Regions from separate parts of the Caldimonas thermodepolymerans genome, predicted to be linked through region 2. Evidence: predicted binding sites of a transcription regulator. Region 2 holds the regulator's gene; the other holds the start of a gene.
What was found. The regulator FNR, encoded in region 2, switches genes on or off when oxygen is low (the NO sensors DNR and NnrR bind a similar motif). The targets are predictions, from matches to a motif close to TTGATNNNNATCAA.
Positions count from the first base shown of each region.

Region 1 (3,399 bases), 490 kb from region 2:
CCGAGTACCGCGTGGTGTTCTACTTCTCGCTGGGCGGCATGGTCGCCGGGGCGCTGACCATGCTCTACACCGGCATCAGCGCGCACACGCCCACCGGCCTCGCGCTGCTGCTGGCGGTGGGGCTGCTGGCCACCGTCGCGCAGCTGCTGATGACGCGCGCCTACGCGACCGGCAAGACCCTGGTCAACGCGAGCCTGCAGTACCTCGGCATCGTCTACTCGTTCCTGTATGGTGCGTTCCTGTTCGACGACCCGGTGACCTGGATGGCGCTGCTCGGCATGGTGCTGATCGTGCTGGCCGGCGTGGCCGCCACCTTCCTGCGCACCCGGGCCGCCCCTTCAACGTCCGCCTCGACCACGACCGACACATGAACACGCCCGTGCTGATTTCCGCCGAAGACCTGCAGCTGCGCCTGTCCTCCGCCCGCCCGCCCGTGGTCTGGGATGCCAGCTTCGACCTCACCGACCCCGAGGCCGGCGAAGCCGCCTGGCGCAGCGGGCACATCCCGGCCGCGCACTACGCGCACCTGGAACGCGACCTGTCGGCGCCGAAAACCGGGCGCAACGGCCGCCACCCGTTGCCTGCGCGAGAGGCCTTCGCGGCCACTGCCGCGCGCCTGGGCGTGACGCCGGACACCCACGTGGTGGTCTACGACCGCCAGGGCTCGCCCTACGCGGCGCGCGCGTGGTGGATGCTCAAGTGGCTCGGGCACGAGGCCGTCTCGGTGCTCGACGGCGGGCTGGCGGCCTGGCAGGACGCCGGCGGCCGCGTGAGTGCCACGCCCACCGCGCCGCTGGCCACCGCGACGCCCTACCCGCTGCGCGAGCCGCTGGTGTCCGGGGTGGACGCCGACGCCCTGCTCGCGCGCCTGGGCTCGCCCGCGCTGCGCCTGGTCGATGCGCGCGCACCCGAGCGCTACCGCGGCGACGTCGAGCCCCTCGATCCGGTGGCGGGGCACATCCCGGGCGCGCTCAACCGCTTCTTCCAGCTCAACCTGGGCCCGGATGGCCGCTTCAAGCCGGCGGCGCAGCTGCGCCAGGAGTTCGAGTCCCTGCTGGGCGGGCAGCCCCCGGCCGAGGTGGTGCACCAGTGCGGCTCCGGCGTGACCGCCTGCCACAACCTGCTGGCGATGGAGGCTGCCGGCCTGACGGGCTCGTCGCTGTACCCGGGCTCGTGGAGCGAATGGTGCGCCGACCCGGCGCGCCCGGTCGCACGCGGCGCGGCCTGAGGCCGGAACCGGGCACACCCCCGCAGTCTGACGCATCGGGCGGCGGTGCCGGGCGATTCCGGACCGGCACCGAGGGGGCAAGCCTTGCGCCATGCACTTGTCCTGCGTCAACATGGGTCCGCTCGATACGGGCACGATGCAGTGCAGTACCCCGGACCAACCACGGAGGCCTCCATGTACAAGCGCATCCTCGTTCCCACCGACGGGTCGGACATCACTCAACGTGCCGTCGCCACGGCGGTCTCGCTGGCCAAGCTGACCGGCGCCGAGATCTTCACGATCAGCGTCAAGGACCCGTACCCCTACAGCGCGATCTCGGAGATGCAGCCGACGCTGCCGCAGGAGTTCCTCGATGCCCAGGAGCGCATGGCGAGCAAGAACGTCGCCCAGGTGCGCGAGGCCTGCGCCGCGGCCGGGGTGACCTGCACCGGACACACGGTGGAATCGGTCAGCGTCTGGGAGGCCGTCATCGACTACGCCAAGCAGAACAACTGCGACCTGATCGTGATGGCCTCGCACGGCCGGCGCGGGGTGCAGGCCCTACTGCTGGGCAGCGAGACCAACCGCGTGCTCACGCACTCCAGCATCCCGGTGCTGGTGGTGCGCTGAACCGGTCGCAGGCCGGGGCCGGCGGCTTCAGTGCCGGTGGAACTGGCCGACGATGACCGTGATGAACACCAGGCCGATGCCCAGCCACAGCAGCTGCGCGGCGGTTTCCTTGAGCGACAGGCGCCGCTGCAGCTGCGGGATCAGGTCGGCCACGGCCACGTAGATGAAGCTCGACGACGCAATCACCAGCAGGTAGGGGAACAGGTCTTCCCAGGGCCCGACGACGAAGTAGCCGAGCACCCCGCCCAGCACCGCGGCCAGGCCCGACAGCGCGTTGTAGAACAGGGCCCGCGCGCGCGAGAACCCGGCGTTGAGCAGCACGATGAAGTCACCCACCTCCTGCGGGATCTCGTGGGCGATCACCGCCATCGCGGTGACGACCCCGAGGCGCGGCTCGGCGAGGAAGGCGGCGGCGATGATCACGCCGTCGCAGAAGTTGTGGATGCTGTCGCCCACCAGCACGCTCCAGCCGCCGCGGCCCGCCTGGTCGTGGTCGAAGCCGTGATGGTGGTGGTCGCCGTCGCCTTCGTGGTGGTGGCCGTGGCGGTACAGCTCGGCCTTCTCGAGCAGGAAGAAGAACAGCAGCCCGCCCAGCAGCGTGAAGAACAGCTCGTGCGCGCCGGCGGCGCTCTCGAAGGCTTCGGGCAGCACGTGCAGCAGCGCGGTGCCGAGCAGTACGCCGGTGGACAGGCTGACAAGGTGGCGCACCAGCTTGCTGAGCACGGCCAGCGTCAGGCTCGCGGCGATCAGCACCGAAACCAGTCCTCCCAGGAAGGTGGCGAGGACGATGTAAGTCAGCGTCATGTCGAATCGATCAAAGAGCCGCGCGAACGGGCCCTGCGCGGGCGACCCTTTGGCCCCGCAGGGATGTCAGGGCCGGCCGGGATGCCCCCCTCCGGCCCGACAGCGCAGCCCCTTGCGCTGCGACGTCACCAGCCTGTCACGCGACTCCGTGGGTCTTGAACCAGGCCGTGCAGCGCTTCCAGCCGTCTTCGGCCGCGTCCTTGCGGTAGCTCGGCCGGTAATCGGCATGGAAGGCGTGCGGTGCGTCCGGATAGATCACGAACTCGGACTGCTTGGCCGCGGCGTTCCCGGCGGCCAGCGCGGCTTTCATCTTATCAACCGTGTCAAGCGGGATGCCGGTGTCCTGGCCACCGTACAGCCCCAGCACCGGGCCGTTGAGCTGGCCGGCCACGTCGATCGGGTGGCGCGGCTGCAGCGCGGTCTTGTCGCCCACCAGGCGGCCGTACCAGGCCACGCCGACCTTGACCGGGGCATGCGCCGCGTACAGCCAGGTGATGCGGCCGCCCCAGCAGAAGCCGGTCACGCCCAGGCGGCTGGTGTCCCCGCCGTTGGCCTTGGCCCAGGCCACGGTGGCGTCCAGGTCGCCCAGCACCTGCTCGTCGGGCACCTTGGAGATCAGCTCGGACAGCAGCTTGGAGATCTCCGTGTAGGCGCTCGCGTCGCCCTGGCGCACGAACAGCTCCGGGGCGATCGCCAGGTAGCCCAGCTTGGCGAAGCGGCGTGCGACGTCCGCAATGTGCTCGTGCACCCCGAAGATC
Region 1 covers NZ_CP064338.1:2,749,731-2,753,129, forward strand. The annotation lists gene IS481_RS12970 (DMT family transporter) at 1-371, shown strand, start outside; gene IS481_RS12975 (sulfurtransferase) at 368-1,228, shown strand; gene IS481_RS12980 (universal stress protein) at 1,403-1,837, shown strand; gene IS481_RS12985 (ZIP family metal transporter) at 1,865-2,641, opposite strand; gene IS481_RS12990 (dienelactone hydrolase family protein) at 2,778-3,399, opposite strand, start outside.
Region 1: IS481_RS12980 (universal stress protein) is a predicted target of FNR. The motif match lies at 1,326-1,339, and genes of this name have one in related genera.

Region 2 (3,399 bases):
TGGCGAGCGACGACGAGCCGGCGCGCACCGTGACCGAGAAATCCACTTTCCTGGTGCCGCGCTGACGGCACCTTCCGGAGTCCTTCCATGAACACCACCATCGCTTCCGCCCCCGCTGTCGAACCCCGCTCCCGGGCCTGGTGGCGGGAGCCGATGATGTGGCTGGTGGTCGGCGGCCCGGCCGCCGTGGTCGTGGCCGGCGTGGCCACCGTGATGATCGCGGTGGCGCGGCCCGACCCGGTGGTGGCCGACGACTACTACCGGCGTGGCATCGAGATCAACAAGACGCTGGCGCAGCAACGCGAGGCCGCCGAGGCGGCGGCGCTGCGACCTGCGCTGCAGGCACGCAACCACGCCGCCACGCCGGCCCCGGATGACGGGGCCGCGGGCGGCAAGCCGTAGAGGAGACGACGATGAAACAGCGCTGGATGTGGATCGCCTGGCCCGCCTTCCTGGCGGCCGGGGTGCTGGAGATGCTGGTCTTCGCGATGGTCGACCCGGAGGACTTGCACACCTTCGGCGGTGCGCCGCTGGAGCTGTCCCGGTCGGCCGTCTACACGCTCAGCTTCTTCGTGTTCTGGGCCGTGACGATGGGCTCCAGTGCGCTGACGACGATGCTGTCGATGTCGCCGTTCGAGATCAATCGCTGCCCGCTGCCGGTGGACGGTCGCCCGGACGTCTGCCCGCGCTCTCCGGCGCGCTGAGCATGCCGGGGGCGGGGGCGCGCGGACCCCGGGGCAGGGCGCCGGGCCTGCCCGGGCGCTTCAGCAGGTGCCGCCGTTGACCAGGCGGCGCAGGCCGTCCTGGTCGATGATGCGGATGTGGCGCTGCTTCACCTCGAGCAGGCCTTCGTCCTGGAACTTGGAGAAGGTGCGGCTGACGGTCTCGAGCTTGAGCCCGAGGTAGCTGCCGATCTCCTCGCGCGTCATGCGCAGCACCAGCGCGGAGGGCGAGAAGCCGCGCGCCTGCAGGCGCTGCGTCAGGTTGAGCAGGAAGGCCGCGAGGCGCTCTTCCGCACGCATGCTGCCCAGCAGCAGCATCACGCCGTGGTCGCGCACGATCTCGCGGCTCATGATCTTGTGGAACTGCCGCTGCAGGTCGTTGAACTCGCGCGACAGGGTTTCCAGCTGGTGGTAGGGGATCACGCAGACCTGCGAGTCCTCCAGTGCGACCGCGTCGCAGGTGTGGCGGTCCTGGCTGATCGCGTCCAGCCCCAGCAGCTCCCCGGCCATCTGGAAGCCGGTGACCTGGTCGCGGCCGTCCTCGGACGAGACGCAGGTCTTGAAGAAGCCCGTGCGCACCGCGTACAGCGACTGGAACGGGTCGCCCGCATGGAACAGCGCCTCGCCGCGCTTGACCGAGCGCCGGTTGGCCACCAGCGTGTCGAGCTTTTCCAGTTCCGGCCGGGACAGTCCCACCGGCAGGCACAGCTCGCGCAGGTTGCAGCTGGAGCAGGCCACCTTGAGTTCGTTCAGCTTCATCATCGGACGCGCACCTTGCTTCGCGGTCAGGGTCGGGCTCGGGGCATGCGCGCGGCCGGCGGCCGGGGAGGTCTCCCGTCGAGCGACATGATGGCCCTCAAGCGTCGTGCCATTGTTCCTTCGGCCGCCCGCATCCCCCTTGAGGTGTGTCAAGTCGGCGCCATCCGGCTCTGGCACAGTGCCCGACATGGACCCGACCGCTGTGCCCATGCTGACGCAAGAGATGCTGGCCCGTTTCGACGTGCCCGGCCCGCGTTACACCTCCTACCCGACGGCCGACCGCTTCGTGGAGGCCTTCACGGCGGAGCAGTACCGCCAGGCCCTGGAGCAGCGCGCCAGCGCGGCGGGGGCGGTGGGCGGGCGGCGCGCGCCGCTGTCGCTGTACGTGCACGTCCCGTTCTGCGAATCGGTGTGCTACTACTGCGCCTGCAACAAGGTCATCACCAAGCACCACGAGCGCGCCGCCGAGTACCTGGACGCGCTGGAGCGCGAGATCGAGCTGCACACCCAGGTGCTGGGCACCGGGCAGTCGGTGTCGCAGCTGCACTTCGGCGGGGGCAGCCCGACCTTCCTCAGCGACGCGGAGCTGGAACGCCTGATGGGGCGGCTGCGCGCCGCGTTCCGGCTGGTGCCGGGCGGCGAATACTCCATCGAGGTCGACCCGCGCACCGTCACGCCCGTGCGCCTTGCGCACCTGGCGAGCCTGGGCTTCAACCGCCTGAGCTTCGGCGTGCAGGACTTCGACCCGGACGTGCAGAAGGCGGTGCACCGGGTGCAGCCCTACGAGAGCGTCGCGGCGCTGATGCAGTCGGCGCGCGAGCTGGGCTTCGACTCGATCAACGCCGACCTGATCTACGGTCTGCCGCGGCAGACGCCCGAGTCCTTCGCGCGCACCCTGCAGCAGATCGGCGAGCTGCGGCCCGACCGCATCGCGCTGTATGCCTACGCGCACCTGCCGCAGCGCTTCAAGCCGCAGCGGCGCATCGACGCGGCCGAGCTGCCCGCCGCGCGTGACAAGATCGCGATGCTGTCCAACGCCATCGCCACCTTCCTGGCGCGCGGCTACGACTACATCGGCATGGACCACTTCGCGCTGCACTCGGACGCGCTGGCCGCGGCCAAGCGGCAGGGCCGGCTGCACCGCAACTTCCAGGGCTACAGCACGCAGCCGGACTGCGACCTGCTGGGCCTGGGCGTGTCGGCGATCGGCCGGGTGGGGCCGACCTACAGCCAGAACGCCAAGACCCTGCCGGAGTACTACGACGCGCTGCGCCACGGCCAGTTCCCGGTGGTGCGCGGCCTGGCGCTGTCGCGCGACGACCTGCTGCGCCGCGCCGTCATCATGGCGCTGATGTGCCAGGGCCACGTGGTGTTCGAGTCCATCGAGGTGGCGCACCTGATCGACTTCCGGCGCTACTTCGCTGCCGAGATGGCGCAGATGGAGCAGATGGCCGAGCAGGGGCTGGTGACCATCGAGCCCGACGGGCTGCGCGTGACCCCGACCGGCTGGTACTTCGTGCGTGGCATCGCGATGGTGTTCGACCGCTACCTGCAGGCCGACCGCAGCCGCGAGCGCTTCTCCAAGATCATCTGATGGCCGCCTCCAGCCTCGTCCTCACCGGGTTGCTGATGGGCCTGGCCGGCGGCCCGCACTGCATCGCGATGTGCGGGGCGGCCACGGCCGGGATCGGCTGCACCCCGCGCCGGTTGTGGACTTTCCAGGCGGGGCGGGTGGCCGGCTACGCCACCGCCGGGGCGGTGGTCGCCGCCTCGGTGCAGGCGCTGGCCTGGACCACCCAGCACGCCGCGCTGCTGCGCCCGTTCTGGGCCATGTTCCACCTGGCGGTGATCGTGTTCGGGCTGAGCCTGGTCTGGCTCGGCCGGCAGCCTCGCTGGGTGGACCAGGGCGCGCACCGGG
Region 2 covers NZ_CP064338.1:2,256,901-2,260,299, reverse strand. The annotation lists gene ccoG (cytochrome c oxidase accessory protein CcoG) at 1-65, shown strand, start outside; gene IS481_RS10590 (FixH family protein) at 88-402, shown strand; gene IS481_RS10585 (hypothetical protein) at 414-704, shown strand; gene fnr (fumarate/nitrate reduction transcriptional regulator Fnr) at 765-1,484, opposite strand; gene hemN (oxygen-independent coproporphyrinogen III oxidase) at 1,690-3,075, shown strand; gene IS481_RS10570 (sulfite exporter TauE/SafE family protein) at 3,075-3,399, shown strand, end outside.